2 regions of the Variovorax sp. J31P179 genome follow, and region 2 is predicted to be linked to the other one. Evidence: predicted binding sites of a transcription regulator. Region 2 holds the regulator's gene; the other holds the start of a gene.
What was found. Region 2 encodes NrdR, which represses ribonucleotide reductase genes. Its sites were predicted from a motif close to CACNANATNTNGTG; they were not measured.
Positions count from the first base shown of each region.

Region 1: the regulator NrdR is predicted to act here: its motif matches at 4,194-4,207, upstream of QTI17_RS14340 (ribonucleoside-diphosphate reductase subunit alpha).

Region 1 is NZ_JASZYL010000005.1:104,040-109,442, reverse strand. It holds gene QTI17_RS14345 (ribonucleotide-diphosphate reductase subunit beta) at 1-1,014, opposite strand, end outside; gene QTI17_RS14340 (ribonucleoside-diphosphate reductase subunit alpha) at 1,164-4,079, opposite strand; gene ampD (1,6-anhydro-N-acetylmuramyl-L-alanine amidase AmpD) at 4,419-5,063, opposite strand; gene QTI17_RS14330 (sigma-54-dependent transcriptional regulator) at 5,182-5,403, opposite strand, start outside.
Region 2 is NZ_JASZYL010000002.1:156,258-161,660, reverse strand. It holds gene QTI17_RS05100 (lytic transglycosylase domain-containing protein) at 1-802, shown strand, start outside; ZMP/ZTP riboswitch at 841-968, shown strand; gene glyA (serine hydroxymethyltransferase) at 1,010-2,254, shown strand; gene nrdR (transcriptional regulator NrdR) at 2,270-2,713, shown strand; gene QTI17_RS05085 (GspH/FimT family pseudopilin) at 2,854-3,411, shown strand; gene QTI17_RS05080 (type IV pilus modification PilV family protein) at 3,405-3,959, shown strand; gene QTI17_RS05075 (prepilin-type N-terminal cleavage/methylation domain-containing protein) at 3,850-4,734, shown strand; gene QTI17_RS05070 (pilus assembly PilX family protein) at 4,744-5,349, shown strand; gene QTI17_RS05065 (pilus assembly protein) at 5,353-5,403, shown strand, end outside.

The DNA of each region.
Region 1 (5,403 bases), on a different contig from region 2:
CGGCATGGTGTCTTCGGCGTACTTGTACTCGAGCTCGACGGCCTTCATGAAGAGGGCCTTGATCTCGGCCTTGAACTCGGCCGTCCAGAGCTGCGGGTTCTCGAGCTTGAGCTGGTTGATCAGGTCGATGCCGAAATTGCAGTGCATCGACTCGTCGCGCAGGATGTACTGATACTGCTCGGCGGCGCCGGTCATCTTGTTCTGGCGGCCCAGCGCGAGGATCTGCGTGAAGCCGACGTAGAAGAAGAGGCCTTCCATGAGGCAGGCGAAGACGATCAGCGACTTCAGCAGGGTCTGGTCGGTCTCGTGGGTGCCGGTCTTGAAGTTCGGGTCGCTGATGGCGTCGATGAACGGGATCAGGAACTGGTCCTTTTCGCGGATCGACGGCACTTCGTTGTAGGCGTTGAAGATCTCGCTCTCGTCCAGGCCCAGCGATTCGACGATGTACTGGTAGGCGTGCGTGTGGATCGCTTCCTCGAAGGCCTGACGCAGCAGGAACTGGCGGCATTCGGGCGCCGTGATGTGGCGGTAGGTGCCCAGCACGATGTTGTTGGCGGCCAGCGAGTCGGCGGTCACGAAGAAGCCGAGGTTGCGCTTGACGATGCGGCGCTCGTCCTCGGTCAGGCCGTTGGGGTCTTTCCAGAGCGCGATGTCGCGCGTCATGTTCACTTCCTGCGGCATCCAGTGGTTGGCGCAGGTGGCGAGGTACTTTTCCCAGGCCCACTTGTACTTGAACGGCACCAGCTGGTTGACGTCGGTCTGGCCGTTGATGATGCGCTTGTCGGCGGCCTTGACGCGGTGCGCGGCCGGCGCGACGGGCACTGCGGCCTGCGCGGGGCGCAGCGCTGCGCCGTCATCGAGCGTGCGCGCAGCGGAAGAAACTTGGGGAGCAATTTGCGAAGTCGGGAACTCCGACGAGCGGGCGACTGGCGCGCCGCTGTTCGATGGGTGCCGCAATCCTTGAGGCAGATCCTTTGGCAAGGAGGGCTTGACTTCTTCGTCCCAGGTCAACATAGAAAAATCCAATGCTCAAATTATGTGAGCAACGATGTGAGTTGCAAAGTGCTCCTCACATCGCGCTTCAATTATGTGGTCGTTATGTTGTTCGCATGCATCGCAATTTGTCAGTCGATGCCGCGAACCACGACAACTTCAGGCCGACATCACTGGCAGGCTTCGCAGGTCGGATCGTCGACGCCGCAGAACGCGATGTCGGTGGCGGGCATCGCGCTGAGTTGCGCTTGCGCTGCGCGCGCTGCCGCTTCGAGTGCGCTCATGCCCGATGAAGCATCGCCGCTGCCCGACGACACGGCGTTGAGGCGACCCGATTGCACGGTCGATTTCTCGGCGTGCGTCGCGCTCTGCGTGCGCAGGTAGTAGGTGGTCTTGAGACCGCGCAGCCAGGCCAGCTTGTAGGTGTCGTCGAGCTTCTTGCCCGATGCGCCGGCCATGTAGATGTTGAGCGACTGTGCCTGGTCGATCCACTTCTGGCGCCGTGCCGCGGCCTCGACGAGCCAGGTGGTCTCGACCTCGAAGGCGGTGGCGTAGAGCGCCTTGACGTCTTGCGGCACGCGGTCGATCGGGCGCAGCGAGCCGTCGAAGTGCTTCAGGTCCATCACCATCACGTCGTCCCACAGGCCCAGGCGCTTGAGGTCGCGCACCAGGTAGTGGTTGATGACCGTGAACTCGCCCGACAGGTTCGACTTGACCGACAGGTTGCCGAAGCAGGGTTCGATCGAGGCGTCGACGCCGATGATGTTGGAGATGGTGGCGGTCGGCGCGATGGCGACGCAGTTGGAGTTGCGCATGCCGTCGGTCTTGATCTTCTGGCGCAGCGCGTCCCAGTCGAGCGTCGACGAGCGGTCGACCTCGACGTAGCCGCCGCGGGCCTTCTCGAGCAGGTCGAGGGTGTCGGGCGGCAGCACGCCCTTGTCCCACAGCGAGCCCTTGTAGCTCGAGTACTTGCCGCGTTCGCGCGCCAGCTCGGTCGAGGCCCAGTAGGCGTGGTAGCAGATCGCTTCCATGGATTCGTCGGCGAACTGCACGGCGTCCTGCGAGGCGTAGGGGATGCGCAGCTCATAGAGCGCGTCCTGGAAGCCCATCAGGCCGAGGCCGACCGGGCGGTGGCGCAGGTTGGAGTCGCGCGCCTTCTTGACCGCGTAGTAGTTGATGTCGATCACGTTGTCGAGCATCCGCATCGCGGTGGAGATGGTGCGCTGGAGCTTGGCCTGGTCGACCTTGCCGTCCTTCAGGTGCTGCAGCAGGTTGACCGAGCCGAGGTTGCAGACCGCGGTTTCGGTGTCGCTGGTGTTGAGCGTGATCTCGGTGCAGAGGTTCGACGAATGGACCACGCCGGCGTGCTGCTGCGGCGAGCGCACGTTGCAGGCGTCCTTGAAGGTGATCCAGGGATGGCCGGTCTCGAACAGCATCGTGAGCATCTTGCGCCACAGGTCCGAGGCCTGCAGCGTGCGGCTCGGCGTGATCTCGCCGCGGGCAGCCTTTTCTTCGTAGGCGACGTAGGCGGTCTCGAAGTCGAGGCCGAACTTGTCGTGCAGGTCGGGCACGTTCGACGGCGAGAACAGGGTCCAGCTGCCCTTTTCCATGACGCGGCGCATGAACAGGTCGGGGATCCAGTTGGCCGTGTTCATGTCGTGCGTGCGGCGGCGGTCGTCGCCGGTGTTCTTGCGCAGCTCGAGGAATTCCTCGATGTCGAGGTGCCAGGTCTCCAGGTAGGTGCAGACGGCGCCCTTGCGCTTGCCGCCCTGGTTGACCGCCACCGCGGTGTCGTTGACCACCTTGAGGAAGGGCACGACGCCCTGCGATTCGCCGTTGGTGCCCTTGATGTGGCTGCCGAGGGCGCGCACGCGGGTCCAGTCGTTGCCGAGGCCGCCGGCGAACTTCGACAGCAGCGCGTTTTCCTTGATGGATTCGTAGATACCGTCGAGGTCGTCGGGCACGGTGGTCAGGTAGCAGCTCGACAGCTGCGAGCGCAGGGTGCCGCTGTTGAACAGGGTCGGGGTGCTCGACATGAAGTCGAAGGACGACATCACCTCATAGAACTCGATGGCGCGGGCTTCGCGGTCGATCTCGTTGAGCGACAGGCCCATCGCGACGCGCATGAAGAAGGCTTGCGGCAGCTCGATGCGCGACTTGCGCACGTGCAGGAAGTAGCGGTCGTACAGGGTCTGCAGGCCGAGGTAGTCGAACTGCAGGTCGCGCTCGGGCTTGAGCGCCGCGCCCAGGCGGGCCAGGTCGAACTGCAGCAGCTTCTCGTCGAGCAGCTCGTTGTCGACGCCCTTCTTGATGAAGTGCGGGAAGTAGTCGGCGTAGGCCTGGGCCCGTTCGGCCAGCGGCACTTCGCGGCCGATCACTTCCTTGAAGATCGTGTGCAGCAGCAGGCGGGCGGTGGCGAAGGTGTAGTCGGGGTCTTTCTCGATCAGCGTGCGGGCGGCCAGGATCGAGGCCTTGTAGACCTCGTCGAGCGGCACGCCGTCATACAGGTTGCGCATGGTCTCGGCCACGATCGGGCCGGCCGTGATGCTGTCGCCGAGGTCGGTGCAGGCGGATTCGATCAGGCCCTTGAGCTCGTTGAGGTCGAGCGCGACGCGTTCGCCGCGGTCCAGCACGTGCAGCGTGGAGACCGCGATCGGGGCTTCCTGCTCGCCCTGCTTGCTGCGCTCCTGGGAGCGGCGCTCGCGGTACAGCACGTAGGCGCGGGCGATTTCGTGGTGGCCGCCGCGCATCAGGCCGAGTTCGACCTGGTCCTGCACGTCTTCGATGTGGAAGGTGCCGCCGCCGGGACGCGAGCGCACCATTGCGCGCACCACGGCCTGGGTCAGGGTGTCGACCGTCTCGCGCACGCTGGCCGATGCCGCGCCCTGGGTGCCGTGCACGGCGAGGAAGGCCTTCATCATCGCGATCGCGATCTTGTTGGGCTCGAAGGGCACCACCGCGCCGTTGCGGCGGATGATCTGGTAGTGGGCCAGCGCGTTGCTGGCGGGTGAGCCGGCGACATCGCGCTGCTGGAGCGGCGTCGAGGAGGAATGGGGGGCGGAGGGGGTGCTCAGGGCAGTTTGCATGCGAAACCTCGGTTGGCAATTCTTGTTGGGGCGGCGGTGCCAGGGCGGCCATGGGTGTGGGCGTCGGGCGCCGGGCAGGACACACTATATCTAGGGTCTGGTGGGTCTACAACCCACTAGATGTAGTGTTTTCCATAAATGTTAAAAAATGTTTTTAGGTGCATGGCGGGGCCGGAATGCGCTTGTGCCCCGTGTCCGTTGATCGACGGTAGCGCAGCCCACGCCCGACGGGCGTTGCGGCCGTTTTTGGGCTTGGAAACCGCATGGTTGCTGCACTTGGGCCGCTCTGGGCAAGCCGTCGTGCGGACGCATCGCGAGCCGTCCGGCGATTGAAAAAAACTAGCGGCCGATGGTGTCCGGGGGGAACATCGCGCCGTCCCAGCCGAGCTGCTCGCGCAGCAGGCGCCAGTCGAAGCCGGCGCCCGGGTCTTCCTTGCGGCCGGGTGCGATGTGCTGGTGGCCGGCGATGAAGCGGATCGCATGGCGCTGCGCAATCGCCGGGCAGAGGCTGGCCAGGGTCTCGTACTGGGCACTTTCGAAGGGCCCGCCCTCGATGCCTTCGAGCTCGATGCCGATCGAATCGTCGTTGCAGTTCGCGCGGCCGCGCCAGGACGACGCACCGGCATGCCAGGCGCGGTCGTCGCAGCTCACGAACTGCCAGAGCTCGCCATTGCGCCGCACATAGAAGTGCGCCGAGACCTCGAGGCCGCGGATGCTGCCGAAGTAGGGATGCGCATCCCAGTCGAGGCGATTGGTGAACAGCTGCTGGACCTGGTCGCCGCCGTACTGCCCCGGCGGCAGGCTGATCGAATGCAGCACGATCAGGTCGATGTCGGCGCCGGCCGGCCGCGGCCCGAAGTTGGGCGAGCGCAGCGGACGCGCGAAGCGATACCAGCCGTCGTGCCAGAGACCCGTGGCGCAGAGCGGGGGCTCAGGCTGGCGCCGGGCCGCCCCAAGGCGGCCTGCGGCCCCCTCGGGGGGCAGCGACCCACACGCAGTGGGGGAGCGTGGGGGCGATTCAGGCCGGCGCCGGGCCGCCCCAAGGCGGCCTGCGGCCCCCTCGGGGGGCAGCGACCCACACGCAGTGGGGGAGCGTGGGGGCTCATTCATCGGCGCCGTCGCCGTTTGGCGTCGCGATGCCGAGGCGCGCGATCCGGTAGCGGATCTGCCGCAGGCTCAGGCCCAGCCGGGCCGCCGCGGCGGTGCGGTTGAAGCCGGTTTCTTGCAGCGCGCGGATCAGGATCTCGCGCTCCTGCTGGTCGAGGTAGCCCTGCAGGTCGTTCGGCACCTCGGCGGCGCCGCCCTTCGGGGGCGACGCGATGGC
Region 2 (5,403 bases):
CGTGTCCGACGTGGTCGACGGCTTCTTCGAGATCACCCACAACAGCTTCGCCCTGCTCGGGCTGGCGACCGTGTTCGCCGTGCTGGCGCTGGCCGCCCGCCCGGACCTGCGGCAGACCGGCGAAGAGCAGCTGATGGGCTGGCTGCAATCGCGCAAGCCCGTGCCCGAGGCCGTCGAGGTCAGCGACCTGGAGCCCACTGCGATCGAGCGGACCACCGCCGCCAGCCCTCACGAACTGCCCAAGCAGCAGGCCGCGGTGGCCTACTGGCTCAGCAAGAAGTACCGGGTGGCGGCCGAGCCGTTGAGCGTGCTGGTCGCCGAGGCTTTCGACCTCGGCAAGAAAACCAAGCTCGACCCGACCCTGATCCTGGCGATCATGGCGGTCGAGTCCAGCTTCAATCCCTTCGCCCAGAGCCAGGTCGGCGCCCAGGGCCTGATGCAGGTCATGACCCGGGTCCACGGCGAGAAGTACGAAAGCGCCGGCGGAACCCTTACCGCCTTCGACCCGGTGACCAACATGCGCGTCGGCGTCAAGGTGCTGCAGGAATGCATCGCCCGCGCCGGCTCCCTCGAGGGCGGCCTGCGCTACTACGTCGGCGCCGCCAATCTGACCGAGGACGGCGGCTATGCCGGCAAGGTGCTGGCCGAGCACGAGCGGCTGCGCCAGGTGGTCGCCGGCCGCGCGCCGCCCACGACGACGCCGGCGCCGCGCGCCAATCCCGTCCAGGTCGTGGCGCCGCCGGCAGCGGCCAAGCCGGCCCAGCCCGATCCGCAGCAAGTCGCCCTGCTCGGCGATTCCTAGCCCTTCGGGCCGCGCCGGCGCCCGCTGTCGGCTACACTCGGCCGGCACGCGACTGGCGATAGGCGCAACCCTTTTCAGGTGCATTGCGCTGACGTGGACTACCACTGGGAAGCGTGCCGCCCGCGGTTCGTTTGCGGGTGATCAGCCGTTCGCCTGGGCAGCCCTTGTTTGGTTGAAGAACAAGGACCATCGTCTTGAAGGACTGCCATGTACCACCGCAACATCCTGGTCGAACAGACCGATCCTGAAATCTGGGCTGCCATCCAGGCCGAGAACGCCCGCCAGGAGCACCACATCGAGCTGATCGCGAGCGAAAACTACGCCTCGCCGGCCGTCATGGCCGCCCAGGGCTCGCAGCTCACCAACAAGTACGCCGAGGGCTATCCGGGCAAGCGCTATTACGGCGGCTGCGAGCACGTCGACGTGGCCGAGCAGCTGGCCATCGACCGCATCAAGCAGATCTTCGGCGCCGACGCCGCCAACGTGCAGCCGCATTGCGGCGCCTCGGCCAACGAGGCCGTGATGCTGGCCTTCCTGAAGCCCGGCGACACCATCATGGGCATGAGCCTGGCCGAAGGCGGCCACCTGACCCACGGCATGCCCCTCAACATGAGCGGCAAGTGGTTCAATGTCGTGAGCTACGGCCTGAACGCCGACGAAGCCATCGACTACGACGCCATGGAACGCAAGGCGCACGAGCACCTGCCCAAGCTGATCATCGCCGGCGCCTCGGCCTATTCGCTGCGGATCGACTTCGAGCGCTTCGCCAAGGTCGCCAAGGATGTCGGCGCCATCTTCATGGTCGACATCGCCCACTACGCCGGCCTGGTGGCAGCAGGCGTGTACCCGAACCCGGTGCCGCACGCGGACGTCGTCACCTCGACCACCCACAAGAGCCTGCGCGGCCCGCGCGGCGGCATCATCCTGATGAAGTCGCAGCACGAGAAGGCGATCAACAGCGCCATCTTCCCCGGCCTGCAGGGGGGCCCGCTGATGCACGTGATCGCGGCCAAGGCGGTGGCCTTCAAGGAAGCGCTGTCGCCCGAGTTCAAGGCCTACCAGCAGCAAGTCGTGACCAATGCACGGATCGTCGCCGAGACGCTGACCGAGCGCGGCCTGCGCATCGTCAGCGGCCGTACCGAAAGCCACGTGATGCTGGTCGACCTGCGCGCCAAGGGCATCACCGGCAAGGAAGCCGAAGCCGTGCTGGGCGCGGCCCACATGACGATCAACAAGAACGCGATCCCGAACGACCCCGAAAAGCCGATGGTCACCAGCGGCGTGCGCATCGGCACGCCGGCGATGACCACCCGCGGCTTCAAGGACGAGGAAGCGCGCGCCACCGCCAACCTGATCGCCGACGTGCTCGAGAACCCGCGCGACGCAGCGAACATCGATGCGGTGCGGGCCAAGGTGCACGCGCTCACCAGCCGCTTCCCGGTCTACAAATAACCGGCACGACAGCGCATGAAGTGCCCCTTCTGCGGTCATCTGGAGACCCAGGTCATGGAGACCCGGGTCTCGGAAGACGGCGACTTCGTGCGCCGCCGGCGCCAGTGCGGAGGCTGCGACAAGCGCTTCACCACCTACGAGCGGCCGGACGTCAACTTTCCGGTGGTGGTCAAGAAGGACGGCAGCCGGGCCGACTTCGACACCGCCAAGGTGCGGGCCTCGATGATGCTGGCGCTGCGCAAGCGGCCGGTCGGCATCGAACAGATCGACATCGCGCTGCTGCGCATCGAACAAGAGCTGCTGTCCAGCGGCTTGCGGGAGATCGAATCGACCAAGGTCGGCGAACTGGTCATGCGCGAGCTCAAGCGGCTCGACAAGGTGGCCTACGTGCGCTTCGCCTCGGTCTACCGCAGCTTCGAGGACGTGGACGAGTTCAGGCAGTTGCTCAGGGACATCTGAGTTCGCGGCGGGTCAGCTTGCCGGCAACTTCCTCCTGAATCGTCACGGCGGCGCAGCCAGCGACCGCTTGCGCGTGGGAGCGGCCCGGCAGGCGCCTCGACGCCACGGACGGTGCTTTGGCTTCTAGCATCCGGGCCGTCATGCCTACCTCCGCCCCGCTGTCCCGTTTCGCACCGATGTCCGGCTTCACGCTGGTCGAAGTGCTGGCGGTGCTCGCGATCGTCGCGATCCTGGTCGGGCTCGCAATGCCGGCCTTCGGCCGGACCCTCGAACGCTACCGCCTGCGGGCTGCCGAGGAAGGCCTGCGCGCCGCCCTCTACACGGCGCGCTCGGAGGCCATCCGGCGCGGCGGCGGTGTCACGCTGCGGCGGGCTTCGGGCGGCGGCTGCACACCGGCGAGCGAGCAGGACTGGAGCTGCGGCTGGACGCTGTTCGCCGACACCGACGGCAACGGGCGACACGACCCCGGCGAGGCCTTGATCCAGGCCTGGCCGGCGCCCCGCGGCGTCGAGGCGACGGTCAGCGTGGCCGCCCCTTCGACCTACCTGAACCTCAACCGCTCGGGCCGCTTTCACAACCTGGGCGCCTTTCGCTTCACGCTGAGGCCCGAGCGCAGCAGCGACGACAAGGCCGCGCGCGTCATGTGCATGTCTTCCGCCGGCCGGCTGCAGACCCTTCACGGTACCGACAGATGCTGAACCGCGCCGGCCGCCCGCACCTGCAGCAGGGCATCACACTGCTCGAATCGCTGGTCTCGCTGACCCTGCTGGCCTTAGTCGCCTTCGGCCTGCTCGGCGTGCAGCTTCGCGCCCTGGCCGATGCCCGAACCACCGCTCATCGCGCCCAGGCGATCCGCCTGATCGAGGACCTGGGCGAGCGCATCCGCGCCCACCCCGTCGGAATGAGCCCCTTGCCCGCCGAGGCCACCCAGTGGGAACTGCCGGCGCCGTCGCCAGCCTGCCGCGACACCGCATGCGACGCCGCCACGCTCGCGCGCCGAGACATCCTCAGCTGGAAACAGGCCATTGCGGCCACCCTGCCCCAGGGCCGCGGCATGGCGTTCGAGACGACCGCCGATCCGCCGCCCATGCAGGCGCGGACGCTGGGCGTGATGGTCGCTTGGCGCGCCAGCGCGCATGCGGGGTCCGAAGCGGCGCTCGACGCCCCGTTCGAGGTCGGTCCCCTTGTGGCGGGCGTGCGCTGCCCCGCCGGGCTTCTTTGTCATCTGGCCCATGTCACTCCCTGATCCCCATGCAGGCCCGCGCCGCCGGCAATGCGGCTTGAGCCTGGTCGAACTACTGGCCGGCATGGCGGTCGGCCTGCTCGTGATCGCCACGGCGTTCTCCACGCTGCTGCTGACGCGCAGCGCGGCCGCCAGCATCGGCGACCTGAGCCAGCTGCAGCAGCAGGGCTCGCATGCGCTGCAGGTCATCGGCCAGCATTTGCGCCAGGCGAGCACGCTGGAGCCCTGGCGCGACGAAGCCACTGGGCTTCACACCTTCGGAGCCGAGCCCGCGGGGCCTGACGAAGCCGCGCCTTCCGTCGCCGGCACCGAAGGCGCGGGTGGCCGGCCCGACAGCGTATCGATCGGCTACGCGCGAGGCCGCTGGCCCGCGGGCAGCGGCTCGCCAAGGAACTGGGCCCAATACGACTGCAACGGGACCAATGTCGACAACCAGGAACAGGAGCAGGTCCGCGCCGCCTTTTCGCTCGACGCCAAGGGACAATTGATGTGCCGCGGCATGAAGACCTCGCAGCCCGTGATCGGCAACGTCGCCGATTTCCAGGTCGACTACCGGGTCGACAGCGGCGCCGGCATCCGGCACATGGACGCCAGCGCCGTCCAGGCTGCGAATCTGTGGCCCTCCGTGACGGCGATCGAGATCTGCCTCGACTTGGCGGGCGACGAGCAGGGCCCGGAGGCCACCGGGTCCTACCGCGGCTGCGCCGGCGACGACAGACCGCACAGCGGCCGAACGCACCTGGTCTTTCGCAACCTCTTCCACCTGCGGACCCGGTAGGGCCGACGCATGATCGCCACGCCCATCGCACGATCGCAAGCCGGCTTCTCGCTGCCAGTCGTGATGGTCACGGCCCTGCTGGCCACGCTGCTGGTGCTCACGGCCTCGCGCACGGCGCTGCTGGACGAGGCGGCGACCGGCAACGAGAGCGACTACCAGCGCGCGCTCGAGGGGGCGCAGGCGCTCCTTCGCGAGGCCGAATCCGAGATCCAGCGCGAGGATTCGAGCTTGCCCGCGGCGGCTTCGAAGGACCGGCACGCCTACCCTCGAAGCCGTGCCGAACTGATCGCCCTGCAGGCCCGGCTCGGCACGTCCACCCCTTCGTGCGCCGCAGGCCTTTGCATCCCCGACCGGATTCCGCCGCGCTTCTGGGGCGATCGGGCGGCGCTCGAGGCCATGAAGAAGGTCGCGGTTTCACGGACTCAGGGCTGGTACTGGGTCGAACTGCTGCACTACGACACCTCGGCGGCGACGGCGGGCGGCGAGGCCGAGCGGCTGGCCCCCGATGCAGACCAGCCGTACATCTACCGGGTCACTGCGGTGGGCAGGGGACGCAAGCCAGCGACGCAAGCCGTGATCCAGAGCACGCTGGTGCGCAAGAAGACGAGGTCCTGAGCCATGAGACGGGTACTTGTGAAGCGGGCCTCGGCCCTCGCCACGGCCATCGGG